3 regions of the Bradyrhizobium sp. WSM471 genome follow, and region 1 is predicted to be linked to each of the others. Evidence: riboswitches for the same ligand, from Rfam matches in the RefSeq annotation. Region 1 holds a riboswitch; each other region holds the start of a gene.
The links. A riboswitch is a leader RNA that binds a small molecule or an ion and turns the genes downstream of it on or off. The one in region 1 is predicted to bind cobalamin.
Positions count from the first base shown of each region.

Region 2: it holds a riboswitch for cobalamin, as region 1 does, so the genes downstream of both, metE (5-methyltetrahydropteroyltriglutamate--homocysteine S-methyltransferase) here and BRA471DRAFT_RS38865 (TonB-dependent siderophore receptor) in region 1, are expected to answer to the same signal.
Region 3: it holds a riboswitch for cobalamin, as region 1 does, so the genes downstream of both, BRA471DRAFT_RS00180 (TonB-dependent siderophore receptor) here and BRA471DRAFT_RS38865 (TonB-dependent siderophore receptor) in region 1, are expected to answer to the same signal.

Region 1 is NZ_CM001442.1:3,444,609-3,452,256, forward strand. It holds gene cobF (precorrin-6A synthase (deacetylating)) at 1-438, shown strand, start outside; gene cobT (nicotinate-nucleotide--dimethylbenzimidazole phosphoribosyltransferase) at 454-1,506, shown strand; gene BRA471DRAFT_RS15015 (histidine phosphatase family protein) at 1,507-2,079, opposite strand; cobalamin riboswitch at 2,152-2,354, shown strand; gene BRA471DRAFT_RS38865 (TonB-dependent siderophore receptor) at 2,471-4,828, shown strand; gene BRA471DRAFT_RS15025 (PepSY domain-containing protein) at 4,840-6,267, shown strand; gene BRA471DRAFT_RS15030 (hydantoinase/oxoprolinase family protein) at 6,729-7,648, shown strand, end outside.
Region 2 is NZ_CM001442.1:1,433,712-1,441,359, forward strand. It holds gene BRA471DRAFT_RS36215 (SMP-30/gluconolactonase/LRE family protein) at 1-110, shown strand, start outside; gene BRA471DRAFT_RS06535 (GNAT family N-acetyltransferase) at 340-798, opposite strand; gene BRA471DRAFT_RS06540 (EAL domain-containing protein) at 1,416-2,630, shown strand; gene BRA471DRAFT_RS36220 (4Fe-4S binding protein) at 3,211-3,414, shown strand; cobalamin riboswitch at 4,203-4,403, shown strand; gene metE (5-methyltetrahydropteroyltriglutamate--homocysteine S-methyltransferase) at 4,502-6,817, shown strand; gene BRA471DRAFT_RS06555 (cytochrome-c peroxidase) at 7,637-7,648, opposite strand, start outside.
Region 3 is NZ_CM001442.1:40,031-47,678, forward strand. It holds gene BRA471DRAFT_RS00170 (PAS domain-containing methyl-accepting chemotaxis protein) at 1-100, shown strand, start outside; gene BRA471DRAFT_RS00175 (PAS domain-containing sensor histidine kinase) at 465-2,426, shown strand; cobalamin riboswitch at 2,708-2,913, shown strand; gene BRA471DRAFT_RS00180 (TonB-dependent siderophore receptor) at 3,180-5,516, shown strand; gene BRA471DRAFT_RS35960 (hypothetical protein) at 5,895-6,290, shown strand; gene BRA471DRAFT_RS00190 (hypothetical protein) at 7,376-7,600, opposite strand.

The sequences.
Region 1 (7,648 bases):
AAGGTCGCGCTGCTGATCTGGGGCGATCCCTCGCTTTACGATTCCTCGCTGCGCATTGCGCGGCGGCTCGATCCTTCACCTGAGATCGAAGTCGTGCCCGGCATCACCTCGATCCAGGCGCTGTGTGCAGCGCATGCGCTGCCGCTCAACGATATCGGCGAGCCCTTTCTGGTCACGACCGGACGTCGCTTGCGCGATGGCGGCTGGCCGGCGGGTGTCGATACCGTGGTGGTGATGCTCGACGGCGGCACGGCGTTCCAGTCGCTTGATCCGGCGGACCTGCACATCTGGTGGGGCGCCTATCTCGGCATGCCCGATCAGATTATCATGTCCGGCGCGCTGGCCGAGATCGGTCCGCGTATTGTCGCCGTCCGGCAAGAGGCGCGCGACCGGCACGGCTGGATCATGGACAGTTACATCCTCAAGCGCAGGCCGTGAGGCAAGCGAGGCAGCATGCTCCCCGAATGGGTCACCCAACAATGCCCCGATATCTCCGCAGTCCATCGCGAGGCGGCGGTCGCGCGGCAGGCGCAACTGACGAAACCCGCCGGCGCGCTTGGCCGGCTCGAGCAGCTCGCGATCGAGCTTGCGGGCCTGCAAGCAACCGAGCAACCGCGCGCGGCGCGGGTGCCGATCATCATCTTCGCCGGCGATCACGGCATCGTCGCGCAGGGCGTCTCGGCCTATCCGCAAGAAGTGACCATCGCGATGCTGGCGAATTTCGCCTCCGGCGGTGCCGCGATCTCGGTGCTCGCGCGTGAGCTGGGCTCCAGCCTGGAGGTCGTCGACACCGGCACGCTGGCGCAGGAGGAGATGGCTGGGATCGTGACCGACAAGCCGCGCAGCGGCACGCGCGATTTCAGCGTCGAAGCTGCGCTCAGCCCCACAGAGCTGGCATTTGCGTTCGAAGCCGGCCAGCGCGCAGTCGCTCGCGCCGAGGCTAGCAAGCCCGATCTTCTGATCTTCGGCGAGATGGGCATCGGCAACACCACGACATCGGCGGCGATTGCGGCGAGCCTGCTCGGCATGGGTGCCGAGGAGATCGCGGGCAGCGGCACCGGCATCGACGCGGCCGGCCGTGTGCACAAGGCGCGGGTGATCGACGCTGCGATCGCACGCCATGGCATTGCGGGCGCTTCGCCCGAAAAGATCCTGTGCGCCGTCGGCGGCCTCGAGATCGCGGCCATCTGCGGTGCAGTTATCGCAGCAGCGCAGCGCCACATCCCCGTGTTGATCGACGGCTTCATCGTGTCGGTCGCGGCGCTGGCGGCGGCGCGGCTCAACCCGTCGTGCCAGCCGTTCCTGCTGGCCTCGCATCAGTCCGCCGAGCAGGGGCATCGGCTGGTGCTTCGCGCGCTCAACGTGCAACCGCTGATCAGCCTCGATCTCAGGCTCGGCGAAGGATCGGGCGCGGCCATCGCGCTGCCGCTGGTCCGGGCGGCCTGTGCGCTCCACAACGGCATGGCGACCTTTGCGCAGGCCAATGTGCCAGATCGTCCGGCCTGATCAAATCATCGGCTGATTGACGCAGACCACGCGCCAGCCGGTCGCGAGCCGGTCGATCCGGGTCAGCGACAGCGGATCGATCACGAAGCGCAGCGCCGCTTGTGGCGTCAGATCCAGCGCGATGCACAGCGCCGCGCGGATTGTGCCGGAATGCACGACCAGCGTTGCGGCTCCGGCGCCGATCTTCGGCAGACCCAGCCGGACCCGCGTGACTTGATCCTCAAAGCTTTCGCCGCCCGGCGGCCGTCCGCGCGCCGGATCGCTCCAGAACCGTGCATAGGCCTCGCCACCGGTCGCGGCGAGTTCGTCATGCCGACGGCCGGTCCAGTCGCCAAAGCTCTGCTCGCTGAATTCGTCCAGCTGCAGAGGGTCGAGCCCAAGCGCGCGAGCCGTCTCGACCGTGCGCCGCGACGGGCTCGCATAGCTCGCGGCGTCCCGCGGCAGGCGCTGCCGCAGCGCCTCCAGCTGCGCGCGAGCGCCGAGATCGGCCGGCGCGTCGGCTGCATGGATCGTCCCCGTGACGCCATCGACGGGCGCGTGCCGTATCAGCCAGAGGAAGGTCTCGCCTTCCATGCTTATCTCCAAGGAAACTGGTCGTTGTGGCAATAACGCCGCAACTGGCACATTGACTCTGTCTTGATCGTAATCCTAGATGCTCGCGACGGTTTCCCCGAGAGGGGATGAAAAGGGAATGCGGTGCGGGGACGTTGTCCCCAATGCCGTGGCTGCCCCCGCAACTGTAAGCGGCGAATCTTGCGTCACATGCCACTGGGTGTCTCGGTCCCGGGAAGGCGACGTAAGGTACTGACCCGCGAGCCAGGAGACCTGCCGTCAGCCGTGGTCACACGCGAAGATGTCGGTCGGGGAGTACAGACATTCGGCTTCATCGGAAGGCTTATGAGCCGGAAGATGGGACCTTGGTTCGCTGTGACGTGCCACTGACGTCATACCGAGGTCCAAGACCGTGTCTCCCGTTCGCATTGTACGACCGCGCGCGCTCCTGCTCGCATCCGCGGCGCTGACATCCTCTGTCATTCTTGATCTACCCGCCGCACTGGCGCAGCAGGCCCGCGAACCTCTGCCGCCGGTCGAGGTCACGCCCGCCCAATCCCGCAAGCCGGCCAGGCCCGCCGTACGGGAGGCGCAGGGCCCACGGCGCGCAGCTGCGCGCCGGCCAGCGGCCGGGTCTGTAGCGCCCAAGCCAGTCGTGCCAATCGCGGCAGCATCGACGCCGCTCAATACCAATGCCGTGGCCGAGAGCGCCTCGCGCCTCGGCCTGACCGTGCGCGAAACGCCCGCGACCGTGGAAGTGATCTCGGCCGCAACCATGCGCGAGCAGGGCTATCGCACCGTGTCCGACGTCGCCCAGGGAGCAGTCGGCGTCACAGCCGGCGACAATCCGGCTGAACCCTCGGCTTTCTCGATGCGCGGCTTCACCAACAGCCAGATCAACACACTCTACAACGGCATCAAGATCGGTCCGCAGAACATGACCTCGCGGATCACCGACACGGCCAATCTGGAGGCTGTCGAATTCCTGAAGGGGCCGGCATCGCTGATGTCGGGCGAGGGCGCCGCCGGCGGCGCGATCAACTTCGTCACCAAGCAGCCGCACACCGGTCCGATCCGCAATGAGGCGGATTTCTCCTGGGACTCGCTCAATTCGTTCCGGGCGCATTACGGCTCGGGCGGCAGCACCAATGTGCAGGGGCTGGACTATCGCTTCGACGTCAGCCGTTCCTCGCTCAACGGCTTTGCCGACGACACCAACACCAAGACGCTCGACGTGTCGGGCCAGCTCAATTACCGCATCTCCGACAGTCTCAAGGTCTGGGGCGCGATCGAGTACCGCGAGGACCGCTCGAAGGCCTATTGGGGCGCGCCGCTGGTGCCGATTGCCTTCAGTGGCTCGCATGCGACGACGGGGATCGTGTCCGGCAATTACATCTCGAACTACAACAAAACCAATCTCGGTGCGGTCACGATCGATGACCGCACCTTCAACACCAACTACAACGTTCTCGACAATCGCAACGTCGCACAGGAGGTCTGGCTGCGCGGCGGTTTCGAGCTGAAGCTGGCGCCCGACCTGACGCTGAAAAGCCAGGCCTATGGTTACGGCGCAGAGCGCACGTGGTTCAACAACGAGATCGAGGCGTTCAATTCCGGTACGAACCTGGTGGACCGCGAGCGCTTCTATGTCGCGCACAGCCAACGCCTGGTCGGCAACATCACCGACCTGATCTGGGATGCGAATATCGCCGGCTTTGACAACCGCTTGGTCACGACGCTATCCTCGAGCTATCTTGATTTCGTGAGGCCGGGCGCCGCAAATTTCCCCGGCGATTCCGTTCCACTGGTCGATCCGCCCCGCGGCTACTACGGCCTGCTCACTATTCAGCAGCAGACCGCGCGCATCGACAATGAGGCGCTGTCATTCGAGGACCGGCTGAAGCTCACGCGCAGCTTTTCGCTAGTCGGCGGCCTGCGCGTCGAGCATATCGGGCTCGACCGCAATTCGACCGACAAGTTCGCTCTGGAGAAGGCGAACTTCCCGTTCTCGCAATCGTGGGCCCCGACCACCGGCCGTATCGGCTATACGTGGGAAGCCGTTCCGGGCCTGACCTTCTTCAGCCAATATGCGACCGGCGCCGACATCGCAGCCAACAACATCTTCCTGCTCAATCCGACCGATCCGCTCAACCTGACCACCGCGCGCACCTATGAGACCGGCGTCAAGCATCTGTTCTGGGACAACAGGGCCGAGTGGTCGTTCTCGGCCTATGACATCCTGCGCAAGAACGTCTATGCCGCGGCCGGCGGCATGCAGCTCAACCTCGCCGGACGGCAGGAATCGAAGGGCATCGAGCTTGCCGCGTCCGTGCGTCCGATCGAGCCTCTGCGTCTCTGGGGCAACATCGCCTATGTCGATGCGCGCTACGCCGACTACGATTTTGTCGGCGGCTCGTTCTCCGGCAACACGCCGCCGAACGTCCCGCGCGTCGTCGCCAATGCCGGCGCGTCGTACCGTTTCTTCACGCCCTGGGCGGTCGAGCTCGGCATCACCGGCCGCCATGTCGGCGACCGTTACAACACCGATGCCAACACCGTGACGCTGAAGGCCTACACCGTGGCCGATGTCTACGCCTTCGTCGACATCCCCAAGACCGTGTTCAACGCGGTCGACCAGGCCCGCCTGACCTTCCGGGTACGCAACATCGCCGACAAGCGTTACGCGATCTGGGGCGATCCGTTCTATCCCGACCAGATCCTGCTGGGCGCGCCTAGGACCTATGAAATTTCGGCCGCGTTCAAGTGGTAGGACGCTGATCGATGATGCGCGCGATCGTCCTGCTGCATCGATGGCTCGGGATCGCGTTCTGCCTGCTGTTCGCGATGTGGTTCGCGACGGGGATCGTGATGCACTTCGTTCCGTTTCCCTCCCTGACGGAATCTGAACGCTTTGCCGGGCTCGTGCCGCTGGCTAGCGCTGAGACCAGGATTGCGGTCGCCGATGCCATTGCCGCGAGCGGCATCGCGGATGCGACGCGCGTTCGCCTGATCCAGCGCAGCGACGGACCGGTCTATGTCGTCGCGGGGCCGTCGCGCGCGGGCGCAGTCCGCGCCTCCGACGGTGTCGACGCCTCGGTCTCGTCTTCCGAGGTCGCGCTGGCCATCGCGCGAGACCACGCACGCAGCCGTGGGCTGGATGCCGCGCGGGCCGCGATCGTTGCGCGCGCGGACTATGACCAATGGAGCGTGCCGAACGGCTTTGACCGTCATCGGCCCCTGTTTCGGGTTGCCCTGGGCGACGCCGCCGCAACGGAGGTCTATGTCTCCTCGCTCACCGGCGAGATCGTTCTGGATACGACGCGCAACGAGCGGACCTGGAATCTCGTCGGCAGCGTGCTGCACTGGATCTATCCGACAGTCCTGCGAAGTAATTGGTCGCTGTGGGATCGCGTGGTCTGGACCTTGTCGCTGCTGGCACTGATCGCAGCATTGCTGGGCGCTGTGCTCGGGCTTGCGCGGATCAAACCTCGAGGCGGTCTGATCGGCTCGCCCTATCGTGGCTGGCATGCGCTGCATCATCTCATCGGCCTCGCGGCGATGGTGTTTGTGCTGACCTGGATTTTCAGTGGCTGGCTCTCGATGGATCACGGGCGGCTGTTCTCGCGTGGGCAATTGACCTCGGCTGAATCCAGCGTGATGAACGCTTCACCGAATTGGACGGCTGCCCCATCGCTCGATCGGCAGCCTGTGTCGCCGTTGGCCCGTGAGATCGAATGGTTTGCCTTCAACGGCAATCTCTATCGGCGGGATCGCACCGCTCTTGCCGCTCAGACCTTGATTAGGGCAGGGGATGCGCCCCGCGATGGGGCGACGGGATCTCTGGATGTGCAGGAGGTCGAGAGGCTGACCGCGCGTCTCGCGGCCGGCTGCGGCGTACCGTCCGTACTTGCCGACAACGACAACTATCCCGCGCAGTCCACCGTTCCGGGTGCCCCGGTCTACCGCTCGTACTGCGGCGACCTCTGGTTCGACATCGACGGCGCCGACGGCCATTTGCTGCAAAGGCTGGATTCGTCGCGGCGGGCTTATCGCTGGTTCTACGGCGCGCTGCACACGCTGGATTTTCCCGTCCTCGTCGCGCGCCCGTTGCTGCGCGACGGTTTGGTCGTCGGGCTCTGCGCCCTCGGCTTTCTGTTCTCCATCACGGGCATTGCCATCGGCTGGCGCCGCCTCGTCGCGATGCGTTGAGCGGGGCAAAACCACCGCTTACTGATCGTACAATAAAGAGAGGCTGAGCCGACTGGCATGCATAGCTCATAAGCAATCGCATGGCCCGGAGCGCCGGTCGATCGCCTGCAAATTAGACAGTATTTGCGCCGCGCGTGGATTGCAGTGCAACGGATGGGGCTTTTCGCCCTGGAAAACTCGTGTGCGCTGCACTTATCCTGGGTGGAACGATCCACACTGACGTGCTCTCCATGCGGGCAGCGCTGCACTAAAAAGTGCCTCGGCGCGTCGCGCCGGTTGCGGGCCGGTCCTGTGCGTTGCGACAACTCCGGCCCTATCCCGAGGCCATCGCTCTGTCGCACGCTCGCAAGCGGTGGCATGACAGGGGGATGATGATGAGCGCTCTCGGTTTGCGATTGAACTTGGCTATGGACGGGAAGCACCCGGCGTCCGGTTCGAACGTCGTCCGTAGCTGACGCCACATGAGCACCGACGAAAATCACTGGGAAGTCGGCACCGATATCGGCGGCACCTTCACCGACATCATCGCGATCCGACACTCCCCCGCGGAGGCGCGGATCGCGAAAGTGCCGTCGCGACCTCAAGCTCCGGTTCAGGCAATGCTGGAGGCGATCGAGGCGGTGGGCCTGCGCAAGAGCGAGGTCAAGCGCTTCGTCCACGGCACCACGCGCGTGACCAACGCCATCGTCGAAGGCCGGCTGCCGAAAGTGGCGCTGGTCGCGACCGAAGGATTTGCCGACGTGCTGGAGATCGCGCGCTATCGCCGCCGCGATCTCTATCGTCTCAACGTCCCGCCGAAATCGCCGCCGCTGGTGCCGCCCGAACGATGTTTTGGCCTCGCCGAGCGCCTCGACCACGAGGGCCGGGTGCTGAAGACGCTGGATGACGCGGAGATCGAGCGTCTGGTGGCCTGGCTGAAAATGACGGGCGTACAGAGCGTCGCGGTCGCGCTGCTGCACGCCTACGCCAATCCCGTCCACGAGAAAATGCTCGGCGAGCGGCTCAAGGGCGTCGTTGCCCACGTCTCGCTGTCGCACGAGGTCAATCCCGAGGCGCGCGAATACGAGCGGACTTCGGCGACCGTGTTCAACGCGGCCGCCATGCCGATCGCGGTGGAGTATCTCAGCGAACTGGAGCAGCGCCTCCCGATTGGGCCCGGCCTGCAGGTGTTTCATTCGGCCGGCGCCATGGTCCCGATCTCGGCCGTGAAGCGGCGGCCGCTGGTGATGGCGATGTCGGGCCCCGCGGCCGGCGTCTCCGCATCCGTCAGCATCGCGCGCCAGCTCGGCAGGTCGCGGATGCTGACGTTCGACATGGGCGGCACCACGACCGACGTCTGCCTGATCGTTGACGGCCAGGCCGAGATGACAGACGGCCGGAT
Region 2 (7,648 bases), 2.0 Mb from region 1:
GAAGGATTCGTAATGCTGGGTCGGGCTCCGCCCGGAACGGGCCGCCGCCGACCTGTCGCCTTTTGGTCGGGCGGGTCGCGGTATCGCTTCCCACAACGCAGAATGATTGATCGCCGATATTTTCGAACGTTCTCGCCAAGAAGGCCGAAGAGGTAACCGCTCGCGGTGGGAGTCAGCACCGCATCAGCGTCAAGGTTCTCGATCATGCTTGGCCGCGACGCACGCGTGAAGCGTTCGTTTTGAGAAGGAACAAGCCCAGGATTTACTGCTTGAAGGACTTTACCGATAGCACGCTAGCCCAGAGCGCTTCAAGTGTGTGGCGCAGAGGTCGTACTACTGTCAGAGCCTCTTGCGCGCGCGCAATCCTCCAACCCGATATCCCCTCTCCTCGTAGAAGTGGCGTACCCGTTCTAGGGCCGGATAACCATCCGGAGGCAACGCAACCTCAATCATCTGCCAGCCGCGTCGCTTCGCCTCCGAATCTACCGCCTCGAGCAGATGCCGACCGCAGTCAGAGCTCCGGAAGTCACGAGAAATCCATAGCTCCTGAAGCACGCCGTACGCTCCGGCTGCTCTCACGGCCTGTACGGCCGAGATGCTAGCTACCCCTACAATCTGCCCGGTGCCTTGTTCCTCAACGACAAAAATGAAGCCCTGTTCGGGATCCTGAATCAGGCGCAACGCCGCCTGCTTCGCGCCTTGAAGGCTGAACTCCGGTCCGGGGCCACCTAACTCGGAAAGTAGCTCTTCGACCGCTTTTGCGACCGCGTTCTCATCTCCTGGCACGCTCTTGCGCAAAGCCGTGCCCGCGCTGGACGTGCCTTGCCCTTCAGCACCAACACGAACACCCGACCTGGCCCTCTGGGGGAAATTCATGCTCAGGAGGATACAGAAAACGCAATTGAGAGCAACTATCAGGCTCGGTAGGAAGCAGCACGTCCACACTCGCTATAGGCAACAGAGCTGAGGTAATTGCAAGCCATTGCCGTTCTCAGAATCGACTGCGGCTTGAGCAGCTGCGAACTCATGATGGACTGCCTTCGATTGGAAAACATATCACGGCACACGCCGGTCATGCCGATCAAACATTCGTAAGAGTGATTGCCGATCGTCGCTCACGAACTACTCGCTTCAACAAATCGTGCGCCACGATGATCGCAGCGCCATAGAGCGTCAGCTCGGTGCGTCCGAAGGAGAGATTCCCACGTCGCGTGCGTCACTCGTACTTGCGCGAAGCGCGACAGGTATCATACGCGTGCGTCCGATAAAATCGTCTGAGCAAGATCGCGAAAGATTTTGCACACCAATGCACTATCTTAAGCTTATCTCGAACAATCGAAAGATATCGGGAAGCACAGCTTGTTTGGACCTTCGCTCCTCGTTTAAGGCACCGTCACGGAACAGGAGTGGTTGCGATGGAACATGGGCAGGCCGAACTGGTCGGAGGGAAACCTGTAATCTTCGGGCAACGTAAGGTGCGGCCGCGGGCGTGCCTGGCCGTCGGCAAGCGGCATCTGCGCGCCTTTCTACGGGATGTGCTGGAGGATATGGGGTTTGTTATCAGCGAATGCAGGACTGCTGACGAGTTGCCGCACGTACTCCGCACGGAGTTCCCTGATCTGATCCTGCTCGGCATTGGCTCGGATCGCATCGAGCCTGGACGATTGCTCGAGATACTGGTACGCGAAGAATTTGCAGGCCGAGTGCTGGCGTTCGGAGCGCGCGAGTCGATCATCATGGCGGCAGTGCAGCAGGTCGGTAGTGAATATGGACTTGCTATGCTGCCGCCGCTCAGGGCGCCGTTTGCAGCCGAGACGTTGCGCGATCGGATCGGCATGCTCTTGCCAAGAGAGCCGGCGCCCCGTCCCGCGGTCCATGTCGGAGAAGCCTTACACGCTGGCTGGCTTGAGCTCTGGTATGAGCCGAAGTTTGACGCGTGTACCCTTAGCCGCCGCGGCGCCGAGGCTCATGTGCGAATGCGGCACCCGACCTGGGGCGTTGTTCCACCGGCCTATTTCATCCCGGAATCTCACGATCCGCATTTTAGGAACTTGTCGCAGTTCGTGATCGACCGCGCGATCAAGGATTGGCAGTATCTTCTGGAGCAGCAAACTTCGATCGATCTCTCCATCAATCTCCCGGCAGCATTCCTGATTGACCCGCAGGCGGTACGCGATCTCTGTCGGCGCATGCCGTCGCACGCCGCTTTCGGCGGTTTGACGATTGAAATCGAGAGCGTGGAAGCGATCCAGAACCTAGATCTCCTGGTCGAGGTTGCGCGTGAGGTTCGCTTTCACAACATTGGCCTTGCAATCGACAATGTCGGTGCCAATTGGCCGCAGCTGATGGGGATGACAAAATTCCCGTTCATGAAATTGAAAGTAGATCGTCAGTTCGTCGGCGGCTGCGCGAATGGGCCCCTCAAGCGAACGGTGTGCCGCCATATCGTCGATCTAGCCAAAGAGTACAATGTGCGCACCGTCGCCGAAGGTGTGGAGAGCCAGGCTGACCTAATCGCTGTGGCCGAACTCGGCTTCGACCTTGCGCAGGGCCATCTGTTCGGAAAAGCCATGCCACTGAAGCAATTTGCACAGTCATCTTTCAACCCTGCTCCAGCTCGTCCAAAATAGTTGCGAGTGGCTGAGTGCGGCCAAGCGACGCTCGCGAGCACCGCCATGCCTACTCGGCACCAGGCATGAGGCTGAGTGCAATTCAGTCGGTCTGCAAGGCCAGTGTCGCTCGTCCCGCCGCCACTTCATTTCCCTCCGAAGCTTGTTATACCACAAGCCCGTTTTGGCAAGCCTCCAGCGAGTCCTCCGCGCAGCTAGCGTTGCAGCCATGAGCGAGGCTTGCACAAACCTCCAGTCGGGGTGTGTGACCGGAGGTTTGCCGAGATCCGACCTAGACCTGCGTCCGTTCGCGGGTTTTGTCGCCGCCGGTGGAGGAAGCGTCAGCCTCGCTTGCCCCCGCGCTGACGTGCCAAACAAACCGACGGACGCTTCCAGCTTCAAGTCGCGACTGACTCTCGCAAGAGGGCCCGATGGCTCGTAGCCTGAAATTGAAGCGACCTGTTGCTGTCGCAGACGCAACATGGTCTCAGACCCGGGACAGCCGAATTGGGCAAATTGCCCAACATTGAGCGCGTCTGCGTTTGGCACGGCATTTGAAAGGGATCGCCCATGGCATCGCTCGCCTAAGGAGTCGGAAGGCATGGCTTACAAGATCGTCGCTTCGCAATGCACCGTTTGTGGCGCATGTGAGTTCGAGTGTCCCAACGCGGCGATCAGTCTGAAGCGTGACATTTACGTTATCGATGCCAAAAAATGTACGGAGTGCGAGGGCCATTGCGACACGCCGCAATGCGCGGTGGTCTGTCCGGTCCCTGACACCTGTGTCCCGTCCAAGACAGGATAGGCAGCCCGCGACCAAAAGGCCTCATCGCTCGATTTCGCGAACGAAGTTGTAGATGTGGGACCTTGAGGAGACCACGACCGCATGGGGCGCATCGAGGTCGATTAACATCGTTATGAGCTTAAGACGCTGAGCGACGCCGAGGAACCCCTCAAAGGGCTCTGTCGGAGGACACCGTCGAATTTGTCACGAACAAGGACAAGGCCCTCGATGCTCAGTGGCCGCGTTACGGCCTATCTTCGCTGGCGGCGAGTCGAGGCGAGGCAGACCCGGCGTCGAGCGGCCACGGACGCATCGAAGCCGGCGCAAAAGTCGCTGAGCACGTGAACACCTAGTGCACCGAGAAGATCATCTTGGCCAACCTCACGGAGGCGGACGACCTCGTGCCTGGTCGCGGGCCCGCCGAACACCAAGGAGCCGACCTGATCATCCGTTCGGTCCTGGAGCAATCCGGCTTTCGAAATGTCTAGGGAGCCTCGTGGGCTGTGACCAAACGGATGCCGGCCGAGGATGATCGCACCTTCCTGACGCGCAGGTTCGAAAAGCTGCTGACGGAAAAGGTCGCCTCCTCGCGATCACACAGATACCGAAAGCCGCCCGGGTTCGTTCCGGTGGTGGAGCTCAACCGTTACGCGAGCAGGGAGCGAATGCATTTCAAAAGCGGAGCCTCCACAGATCCGGGCGTGTTCACTAGGCCGCGAGCAAGACCGTCTTACCTGCCTAGTGCGCTCGTAATCGCTTGGGCAATGTCGCAGCGAGAATCGGTAGGTTGACGCATCGATCCTCGTGCGCATAATCCAAGCCGTCGCGGTCTCCGGATTTCGTTTGATCCGGAGCTAAGAGGGAAGCCGGTGCAATGCCGGCGCTGCCCCCGCAACTGTAAGCGGCGAGCCGCTGTCCAACGAAGTCACTGAAGCCATGCGGCTTCGGGAAGGCCGGACAGCAGCGACGACCCGTGAGCCAGGAGACCTGCCTCGACAAGATATCGTCCACGGGCGGGGCGTCCCGGTGTGCGCCAAGCAGTTGTCGCTCACGCGATGTTCGCTGTCTGCGTCCGCCATGGCCTTTGCCCCAACATGGGGTCTAAGCTATGTCAATCCTTTCGCTTCCCGTTGCCACACTGGGGACGTCACGCATCGGCCCACGACGCGAACTCAAATTCGCGCTCGAGAGCTACTGGGCGGGAAAATCTAGCGAAGCCGAGCTCCTCGAGGCGGGGAGTGGACTTCGTGCCGCTAATTGGGCACGGCAAAAATCCCGCGGTGCGACCGTCATTCCTTCGAATGACTTCTCGCTCTACGACCATGTGCTCGATACCAGCCTAATGGTCGGCGCGATTCCCGACGTTTACGGCTGGAACGAAGGTCCTGTGTCGCTCAAAACCTACTTCACCATGGCGCGTGGCGCTCAAGACGGTGGTCACGCTCAGCATGGGCCCGGCGTAGCCGCACAGGAGATGACGAAGTGGTTCGATACGAACTACCACTACATGGTGCCGGAATTTCACCAGGATCAGATCTTTAAGTATGCCTCTCGGAAGCCGATCGAGGAATATGAGGAGGCAAGAAGCCTCGGTTATCAGACGCGGCCCGTCCTAGTGGGCCCAGTCACTTTCCTGAAGCTCGGCAAAAGCGTAAATCCCGCATTCAATCCGCTGTCGCTGCTTGATCGACTCCTCCCCGTCTATGTCGATGTTCTCCGCGAACTAGCCTCGCGCGGCGCTGAATGGGTTCAGCTCGACGAGCCATGCCTAGTGATGGACGTCGACGAAGCATCTCGGGCCGCTGTCCGCCGGGCCTATGCTCATTTCGCTAAGGCCGTGCCGGCGCTTAAAATCATGCTGGCCACATACTTCGGGGCTGTCGGCGACAATCTTGAAACAGTATTGGCCTTGCCCGTTGCCGGGGTTCATGTCGACCTGGTTCGTGCACCTGACCAGTTGGACGCGATTGTCGCCAGAGCAGGTAGAGATCTAGTGGTCTCGCTCGGTGTCGTTGATGGTCGCAACGTGTGGCGCTCTAATCTGCCGGCGCTACTCGACCAACTTGCTCCTATGGTCAAAAAACTGGGCAGGGACCGTGTTCAGATTGCCCCCTCCTGCTCGCTGCTTCATGTTCCGACCGATATTGAACTAGAGATCGATCTCGATCCCAATCTGAAGACGTGGTTGGCGTTCTCAGTGCAGAAGATCAAGGAACTTTCGATATTGGGCAAAGCGCTGGCTGGCCATGCTGCCGACGTGGCCGATGAACTCACGCTCTCAGAGGATGCATCCGTCACCCGCGAAACATCGCCGAAGATCCACAGTGCGAACGTCGCCGGACGAATGGCCGCGATCGACGATAGCATGCGTCGCCGTCGCAGTGCGTTCACCCAGCGCGCCGACGTCCAACGCGTCGCCTTCGCATTGCCGATGTTTCCAACCACAACCATCGGATCCTTCCCGCAAACGGCGGACGTCCGCAATGCGCGTGCAGCTCATGCGCGGGGAGCGCTGAATGACACGCAGTACGAGCAGCTTCTGAAAGCGGAGACAGCCCATACCGTGCATTGGCAGGAAGATATCGGCCTGGACGTGCTCGTACACGGTGAGTTCGAGCGCAATGACATGGTTCAATACTTTGGCGAGCAGCTGTTGGGTTTCGCATTCACCAAGCACGGCTGGGTTCAGTCTTATGGCTCGCGGTGCGTTCGTCCTCCTATCCTGTTTGGAGATGTCTCCCGCCCGAAGCCCATGACCGTTAAATGGTGGCGACATGCGCAGTCTCTGACCAAAAAACCCGTCAAGGCTATGCTGACCGGACCGGTGACGATCCTGAACTGGTCGTTTGTCCGTGACGACATCCCGCGGAGCGAGACATGCCGACAGATCGCTCTCGCGATCCGAGACGAGGTCATCGACCTTGAGGCGGCTGGAGCGACCATGATCCAGATCGACGAGGCTGCGTTGCGGGAGGGATTGCCACTGCGCAAATCGCAGTGGAAGGACTATCTCGATTGGGCAGTGGACAGTTTCCGTGTTTGCTCCTCCGCTGTCGCTGACGGAACTCAGATCCATACGCACATGTGCTATTCCGAGTTTAACGAAATCATCGATGCGATCGCAGCAATGGATGCCGACGTCATTTCAATCGAGGCGTCGCGCTCCAAAATGGAATTGCTCGACGCTTTCAAGAGCTACAATTATCCTAATGAAATTGGGCCGGGCGTCTATGACATTCATTCACCGCGCATTCCCGCAGCAGCCGAGATCAAGCAGCTGATTGTGTTGGCGCGGCAGCGGGTTTCGGATCGGCAGCTCTGGATCAATCCCGACTGCGGACTGAAAACTCGAAGATGGGAGGAGGTGCGTCCCGCGCTCATCAATATGGTGGCCGCCGCACGCGAGTTGCGGGCCGAGGCATGATCGTACGGAGCGTGTCGCCAACGTATCTGTGAATAAGATGACGCGCTTTGGGAGCTCGCGATATCCTTGCGAGCTTCCAAAGTGTCCAGCGCCTACGAATGCCGGTTTGCCCCGGCGGAGGCGATCGCATACAGCGGCGACAAGCTCGAATCCGGCGGACGACCGCATGCCGGCCATACCGATTAGGTGACATATTCCAAGTCACTTACGCTCGACGCGAACCACGGTCCTATCGCTTCATTTATCCATCCCATGGATGCGTCCCATCACAACAATCTATTTTACCGCGCTTGCGGAATTTCATACCTAATTTGCGCCTTCGCGCGGTCTTCGGGAAGATTTGCTGGTATTCGGCGGTGCCAAAATACTGGCGCGTGACGGCAAACTGACGGTTGAGTTTCAGAGCTCGGCAGTTAAACCGCCTGCGCGATGGATCCCAGCTCCATCAAGGCGCTGCCCGTGCCAACCGGACAGCTGGCAAGTGGTGAGCAAGTCCTGAAGTTTACGACAGGAGCGGAAGGCAAGCGGCTCGCTAAGTTGTGCAGAGCGATATCCGCTTCTCCTTGTTTGACGGCGAATGCCCTCGTCGTAAGTCGATCGCCGGTAGTCCTCCCTACCGACGAAAGCTGGAACGATGCGGAAAGCAGCGTCGCTCCCGCGTGACTTTCGCCCGGCCTCGCATTGAGGCCGGGCGGCTTTTTATGTGCCTGCTTATCAGTGACAGCAGGGGATCATTCATTTTGGCGTCATTGCGGGACCCCCGGTTCTTGGAGCGCTTCTGTTGCTGTTCGGCAGGGAATGAGGCCGGTGCTGCTAAGGCTATCTGTCTAT
Region 3 (7,648 bases), 3.4 Mb from region 1:
GTTTATAGCTTCGACGGCAGCAGCTGTCGAAGAACAGAGCATTGTCACATCCGACATGGCTTCCAACATGCAGCGTGCATCCGCCGAGTTGGCCGCCTGATCACACCGGCTAGCAGCGTTCTATTGGAGGGCGCAGGCGCTTGATCCGACGCTGCTCCTTCCTGCTTGTCGGCCCGTTCTGGATGGCTGCTCGCGCCGAGACAGGTTACAGCTTTAAGCTCGCCTGAGTCTTATCGTGAGGCCGATCGGGATTCCTTCGATTTTGGACCGCCGCGCGCCTTGTGATATCGCTGTCGCTGATCAACCACACGCTGCGCTGCACTCGCCTCAAGTTTGACCTAAGGCGGAGGTCAATCTGGGTCGACGGTCGCCGCACCGAGCCTTACAACATGAAAGCGCGATAGCAGCACGGAACCATATTTTGTCCGCAGGGTTGTTCATTCTTCCCCACAGGAGCACGCTGTTTGCAAACCCATCAGTCAAAACTTGACGGGATCGACGATACTGCGCGACTTCAACTGCTCATCGATGCGATCGTTGATTACGCCATTTACATGATCGACATAGACGGCACCGTCCGCAGCTGGAACTCCGGCGCGCAGCGGCTGAAGGGCTACACGCCGGACGAAATCATCGGCAAGTCGTTCGCATCCTTCTATACGCCCGACGATCGCACCAAAGGGCTCCCGGAGCGCGCCTTGAGCGTCGCAGCGCAAGCAGGCCGCTTCAGTGCCGAGGGATGGAGAGTCCGCAAGGACGGAAGCCGTTTCTGGGCATCGGTCATCATCGATGCCGTCCGCAACGAATCTGGTGAGCTGATCGGCTTCGCCAAGGTCACGCGAGACGTAACCGAGCGTCAGCAAGCCCATGAAGAGCTTCTCAATAGCGAGCGGCGGTACCGCCAGCTGATCGAGGCCGTGGTCGACTACGCGATCTTTCAGCTTGATCCGCTCGGCAACGTGGCAACCTGGAATCCCGGAGCGGAGCGAATCAAGGGCTACGCGCCTCCAGAGATCATCGGCCGGCATTTCAGTGCGTTTTACACGCCTGAAGATATCGAACTCGGTGTGCCCAAGCGTGCGCTTTTAGAGGCGGCGGAGCATGGGCGCTTTGAAGCGGAAGGCTGGCGCCTGCGAAAAGATGGCTCCCGCTTTTGGGCTTCGGCCATCATCGATCGCATCACGGACGAGGCTGGCAACATCGTCGGGTTTGCCAAAGTCACGCGCGATGTTACGGACCGGAAGCGCGCCGAGGACGAGCTCAAACACGTCCAGGAGCAACTCGCCGCATCCCAAAAGCTGGAGGCGGTGGGGCAACTCAGCGGCGGAATCGCGCACGACTTCAATAATCTGCTCATGATTGTCCTTGGCAATCTCGAAACAGCTGAACGACACGTGAAGGCGCCCGGAGCCAATCTGAACCGGGCGCTCGCAAACGCGAAACGAGGCGCGCAGAGAGCCGCGGCTTTGACCAGCCGCTTGTTGGCATTTTCGCGCCGGCAGGCGCTCGATCCCAAGCCGATCAACGTGAACAACTACGTCAACGGTCTGCAGGAATTCCTCCAGCGTACGCTCGGAGAGAGCATCGAAGTCCAAACGGTCGGAAGTGCGGGGCTATGGCAAATTGAAGCTGACGCCAATCATCTAGAGTCAGCCATCGTCAACCTGGCAATTAACGCTCGTGATTCCATGCCCGACGGCGGAAAGCTGACAGTGGAAGCTGCCAACATCTCCGCCGACGATGACTACTGCCGGCTCAATCCTGAACTGGCGCCCGGTCAGTACGTCGCCATTTGCGTGACTGACACCGGTGGCGGGATGTCGCGCGATGTTCTCAGTCACGCCTTCGAGCCGTTCTTTACCACCAAGGAGCCGGGTCACGGCACCGGCCTTGGCTTGAGCCAGGTCTATGGCTTCGTCAAACAATCCGGAGGGCACGCAAAAATCTACAGCGAGGTGGGGCAAGGCACGACGATCAAGCTGTATTTCCCGCGCTTCACCGGCAGTGCCCGACACGAGGAAGTGGCACCTGAGGAGCTCGCTGAGGGTGAGATATTCGAGACCATTCTCGTCGTCGAGGATGATGAAGATCTGCGCGTCTATATTTCTGACGTCCTGCGCGATCTCAACTACCGCGTTCTCTCGGCCCGCACCGCCCAAGCCGCCCTGACCATTCTCCTGCAGGACCAGTCGAAGGTCGATCTTCTTCTCACGGACGTGGTCATGCCCGGGATCAATGGTCGCGAACTCGGCCGGCGCGCGCTTCAAATTAGACCGCGACTGAAGATACTGTACATGACCGGGTACTCGCGCAATGCCGTCGTCCATCAGGGGAGGCTTGATGAAGGCGTAAACCTGCTGGAGAAGCCGATCTCGCAAGCGAAACTAGCGCTGAAGGTGCGAGAGATTCTCGACCAGCTGACCTAAGGTCAGACAGCGGTAGCATCCTGCGACCGCCGGCGCCGGCGACTACCACTCTTCCAACGCCCGCTCGTGATCCTTAGGCGAAGAGCGCCTCAGGCGTCTTGATGTCCGCTGTCTCTGGTAAAACGGGCGCGTGGCTGAATTTGCCGCGCCGGGGGTCTTTGACCCCGCAGGCTGACGTCAAGTCCCGGGAGACTGGCGGGCGCAGCAGCGACACCCTGCGACCATCGCTGGGCGAGCTGGTTTAAAATCCCTCCCGGTTGTTGACGGGACGATCACCAGATGCCACTTTCGTGATCGGTAGTGTCCGCAAGGACTCATCAAGGGAATGCGGTGCGTCCGTCTCGGCGGACCATTCCGCGGCTGCCCCCGCAACTGTAAGCGGATAGCCGACGACCAGCAAAACCACTGGAGCCAATCGGTCTCTGGGAAGGTGGTCGAAGGCGATAACCCGCGAGCCAGGAAACCTGCTGCCAGCCATAAGTCACGCGCGAACGCATTGGGCGGGGTGCCTCGATGTCGGACAAGTAGCCGGTGCATCTGCCGCTTGGGGCGAAGGCAGGTGACTAAGGCAACCGCGGTGACGGTTTGTTTGCGTCGCCGCAGAGCGTTCTTGTGCAACATCTTCATTTCGGCAGCGGCATTGCGCCGGCATTTTCGCTTAACCGCAGTGGCATCTCTCAGGGCGTGACCGGCCGCATGCCTGGCACTCGGTCTGGCCTGCTCATCTTGCTGCTCTCTACCTCGGTGTGCCCCATGGCAACGGCGCAGACCGCCGCCCGGGACACCTCCCGAGAGGTGGAGCCCGTGATCGTCTCGCCACCTGCCGCGCGACGGGCTCCCGCCGTCAGCGCGGGCGCTCAGAAGCCGCGGACGGCCCGCCGCGCCCCGGGGCGCAATCTGTCCGCTTCGGTGGTCGCCGTCCCGGCAACCCAGCCATTGAGCGGCCCGATTCAGACGCCGCTGAACACGGCCGCCGTTACTGGCGTTGGCTCCCGGCTTGGAATCACGGCACGGGAAATGCCCGCGACCGTCGAGGTCATCGACCAGCGCGTTATGCAGGAACTTGGCATCCGGACGACCACCGACGTCGCCAAAGCGGCGGCCGGCGTGACCGGCGGCGATGCTCCGGGTGCACCCGCCATCTTCTCGATGCGCGGCTTTTCCGGGGACCAGATCAGCACTCTCTACAACGGCATCCAGATCGGGCCATCGACCATGACCGGCCGCCCCATGGATGTCGCCGGATTGCAGCAGGTGGAGATCATCAAGGGGCCGGATTCACTCGTAGCCGGCTTAGGGGCGACCGGCGGCGCAATCAATTTCGTCACGAAGGCGCCGCACACCGGGCCTGTTGTCAATGACGCCTTCACCTTCTACGATTCCTTCAACGGTTATCGCGCCGGCTATGGTTCGGGCGGCAGCACACTGATCGACGGGCTCGACTACCGCTTCGACATCAGTCACTTCAACAACAAGGGATTTATCGACGACACCTATTCGAAGCTCAGCAATGTCTCGGGCCAGCTGAACTATCGCGTCAACAACAGCCTGAAGGTCTGGGGCGCGGCCGAGTACAGGCAGGATAAGGACCGCTTCTATTGGGGCACGCCGCTGGTGCCGGCGAATGCGCCGGGCATCGTGCCGACATCAGGCGTCGTTTCGGGCCAGTGGAGCAACTACTACCTCGGCGGCGGCACGCCGGTCCCGGTCACCGTCGATGCGCGCACGCTGACGACAAACTACAACGTGCTCGACAACCACAGCGGGGCGAACGAGCTGTGGCTGCGCAGCGGCTTTCAATGGGACATCACCAACAACATCTCCCTCAAGAGCCAGGTCTACGGCTATGACGCCCACCGGCACTGGTTCAATAACGAGATCACCTCATTTGATCAGACCGTAGGCAATTTCGCGGGCGCGCAGAGCATCTATCGCGAGCGCCTGGCGCTCGATCATGCGCAGCGGCTCTACGGCAACATCACAGACCTTACCGTCAATTCCAATCTGGCCGGCATGGACAACCGTTTCGTCGCCACCGTCGCGGCGAGCAGCTCGCAATTCAACGTCTCGCAGGACACGCTGTTCTCTTCGGACTACGTCGATCTCCTCAATCCGGACCGCGGCCTTTATGGTCCGCGCAGCGACGAGAAGATCTACACCCACCTCGACACGACCTCGCTGTCGTTCGAGGACCGGCTCAAGCTGACATCGACCTTCGCCCTGATCGGTGGCATCCGGTTCGAGGACATCAAGCTGGACCGCACGCGGTTTGATCCCGGTGGAGTGCTTGAATCCGCTAAGGGCTATCCCTTCTCGACGACGTTCAATCCCGTCACCGGCCGCATCGGCTACACCTGGGACGTCGCCCCTGGCGTGATGCTGTACAGCCAGTACGCGACTGCGGCAGACCCGACGGTGGCCAACATTTTCATCCTGGCGCCGTCGGTGCCGCTGCTCCTGACGACATCGCGGACCTATGAGACCGGGGTGAAACTGCAATCGGCCGACAAGCGCGCGGAGGCCACCTTCTCGGCCTTCGACATCGAGCGCAAAAACGTCTACGTTGCCGAGAGCGGCATCGTGTTCAACGTCGCCGGCAAGATCGAAGCAAAGGGCATCGAGATCGCCGCGGCGATCAACCCGGTCGCCGGCCTGAAACTGTGGGGCAATGTCGCCTTCGTGCAGTCGCGCTTCATCGATTTCAGCTATGTCGATGGTAACGGCGTGTTTCAGTCCTATTCGGGCAAGACACCGCCCAACGTGCCTAGCTTCGTTGCCAATGCCGGCGCGTCTTATCGCTTTGAAACGACACTGCCGGTCGAAATCGGCGGCCTGATGCGTCACGTCGGTGACCGCTTCAACTTCCAAGACAATCTCGTCACTATGAACGCTTACACCACGTTCGATGCGTTTGCGTTCGTCGATATTCCCAAGGCGTACTTCCCGAGTATCGACCGGACCCGCCTGAGCTTCCGCGTAAGGAATTTGACCAACAAGCTCTACGCGGCTTGGGGCGACCCCGGCTACATCGACCAGATAATCCTGGGCGCACCGCGGAGCTACGAGGTGGCGGCTTCATTCAAGTGGTAGCAGGTGCAGCATGCGCCGGCGGTTGGCCCGTAGCTGACCTGCAAGGCGGAGGCGGAGCCGAGCCTATCCTCGTTTTCAACATTCCAAGCAATCCTGATCCTGTACCTCAGGACAATAGGTTCGAAAGCCGAATTGAAGTTTTATTATCCCGTCTACGGCGCCCCCCAAGCGCCGTGACAACAACCCAGCCCCCCCAATGCCGCCCCAGTTTCCCAAACGCTGGGGCGGCCCCCCCTTTGGCCAGTTTTGTCGGCTCTGTTGAGCACGTATGTGCGTTAGGCTTACCTATAAAGGTTTTTAGCGGGAAGCCGGCCGAAGCGCCGGCCGACTCGGGTACCATCGCACAAAACCCGTCCGGTTTGCGTTCGGTGCATCGCGTTGAGTTTTCAGTTGTCTACATTGAAAATCCTTGCCGGCCAGCCCGATGGCCGTGGCAGTCTTGCGCTGATCAAGCAGCATCTGGCGGTATTCTATACGAGCGGGCCGGAATGGACTGCACGGATGAAGTCGCTTGCTGAGCGGGCTCCGCAGCTGGACATTTTCGCGCAAAGGCTTGTGGTGCGAGATGCTGGCGATTGGGTCATTACCGACGAAGGCCGCGCCGTCCTTGAAGCACTTGAGCGGCCAGCGTCAGGCAATTCATCTCATTCAGCAGAGGCGACCATTTCCGAAGGCGTCTCTCGCTTGCGAACCGCGCCGACAAGATCCTTGGAGCACCGTAAGCGCCGCCGCATAAAAAGGCGCAGACATCGAGGCTCAGAGTCATCTGCCTGAGGGCATCGGAGCGCAGGCAGCAGAAGGGCCGCTGTTTTGAGCAGCGGCCCTGCCGGGTGTGCAATTGGATCGAAATGAAATCTTTGACCAGCCCCGGTAAGGCAGCGTCGCCGTTGCCAGATGTTCCCGCCATAATCCATGTGAATCGAGACGCTGAAAAAGCGGCTCATCGCTGAGCGTGCCTACTAATGGCGACCGGCGAGCAGTCGGGCCGGGCGTCGTTGCGACTGGTCCTAAGTTAGGCGGTTGCAGGCCCGGGCGATGCCAGCCACTCGCTATTGCGGGGCCTTTTCAGCTTGGCGCTTGCGGATCAGGGCCTCGCGGGAGGTGCGAGACTTCTTGCCTCGAGATTGTCCAGGTCGCTCTTGTCGCCATGTACCTGAGCGCCTGGCTCTGGAGCAGCGCCACCGATGCTGCAATCTGTTCCCGAGACCGGCGGAGCATTTCCGCCGACATTTGCTTAGTCTCGAATTGAGGCTGCGGATCCGTCTCGAATGGCTTGTGTGTGAGCATGGCCGATTTTGACCCTCCTGCTCTATTAACATAGGTTAGAAAGCGCGGCCGACACGGTCCAAAAGTGGACGTTCCATGGCCAATTCGGCCGCGTTTACCAGCTGTGGCCGGCCACGTGCCTCATGGGTTAGGGTCAAGGTAAAGGCGCGAGGCCAGCCGGCGGATCTTCTTTTTAGTCTTTTGTCCGGTTCTCTCGCTGAGCCCTGATCTCGGCACGGGCGGAAGCGCTCTCTAAGATCGAACGCCTCAGCTCTCGGATCGCCTCCTCGCGACAACCTAAGAGCAGGCTGCGTTGATGCCGTACATCTTGAGCTTGTTTCAGGGCTTCGTCTGCGCGAGCAAAAATGGAATCAGACATGCTTCACCATGGATCCATCCGACACAGCAGCCATTTGCATAAGCTAATTGCCCCCCGCGAGTTCAAATCCGCTAGCGCTGTTCGAGCGACCGCAGGCGTAGCCCCGGCCTAGGAGGGACGAGGAGGCCGGGGCTTAGGATGGTCCTCGCGCCGGGCTGGAGGAATCGGCACGAGCAAGCCCAATTGCGGGTTCGCCCGTTCGTTCCTGGATTGCTCATTCCACCGCTCGCAGACCTCGCGCCGTCGGCTCATAACGCTGGCCGTGCTGTTCCAGCCAGCCACCTTCGACCATCTTCCGCGCCAGAGCCATCGAGCATACCGGCTGACTGCCACCGGGGTGATACAGGCCATCTGCGCGCTGGATCAGGTAGCCGTAGACGCGGCCCAGTCGCAGCGGCTTGATCATTCCAGGAAAGAGAACGACAGAGTGGTCGGGCATCGCCCAGTCCCGAACACGTCGGATGACTGGCCGGTTCCCGATCAGGTC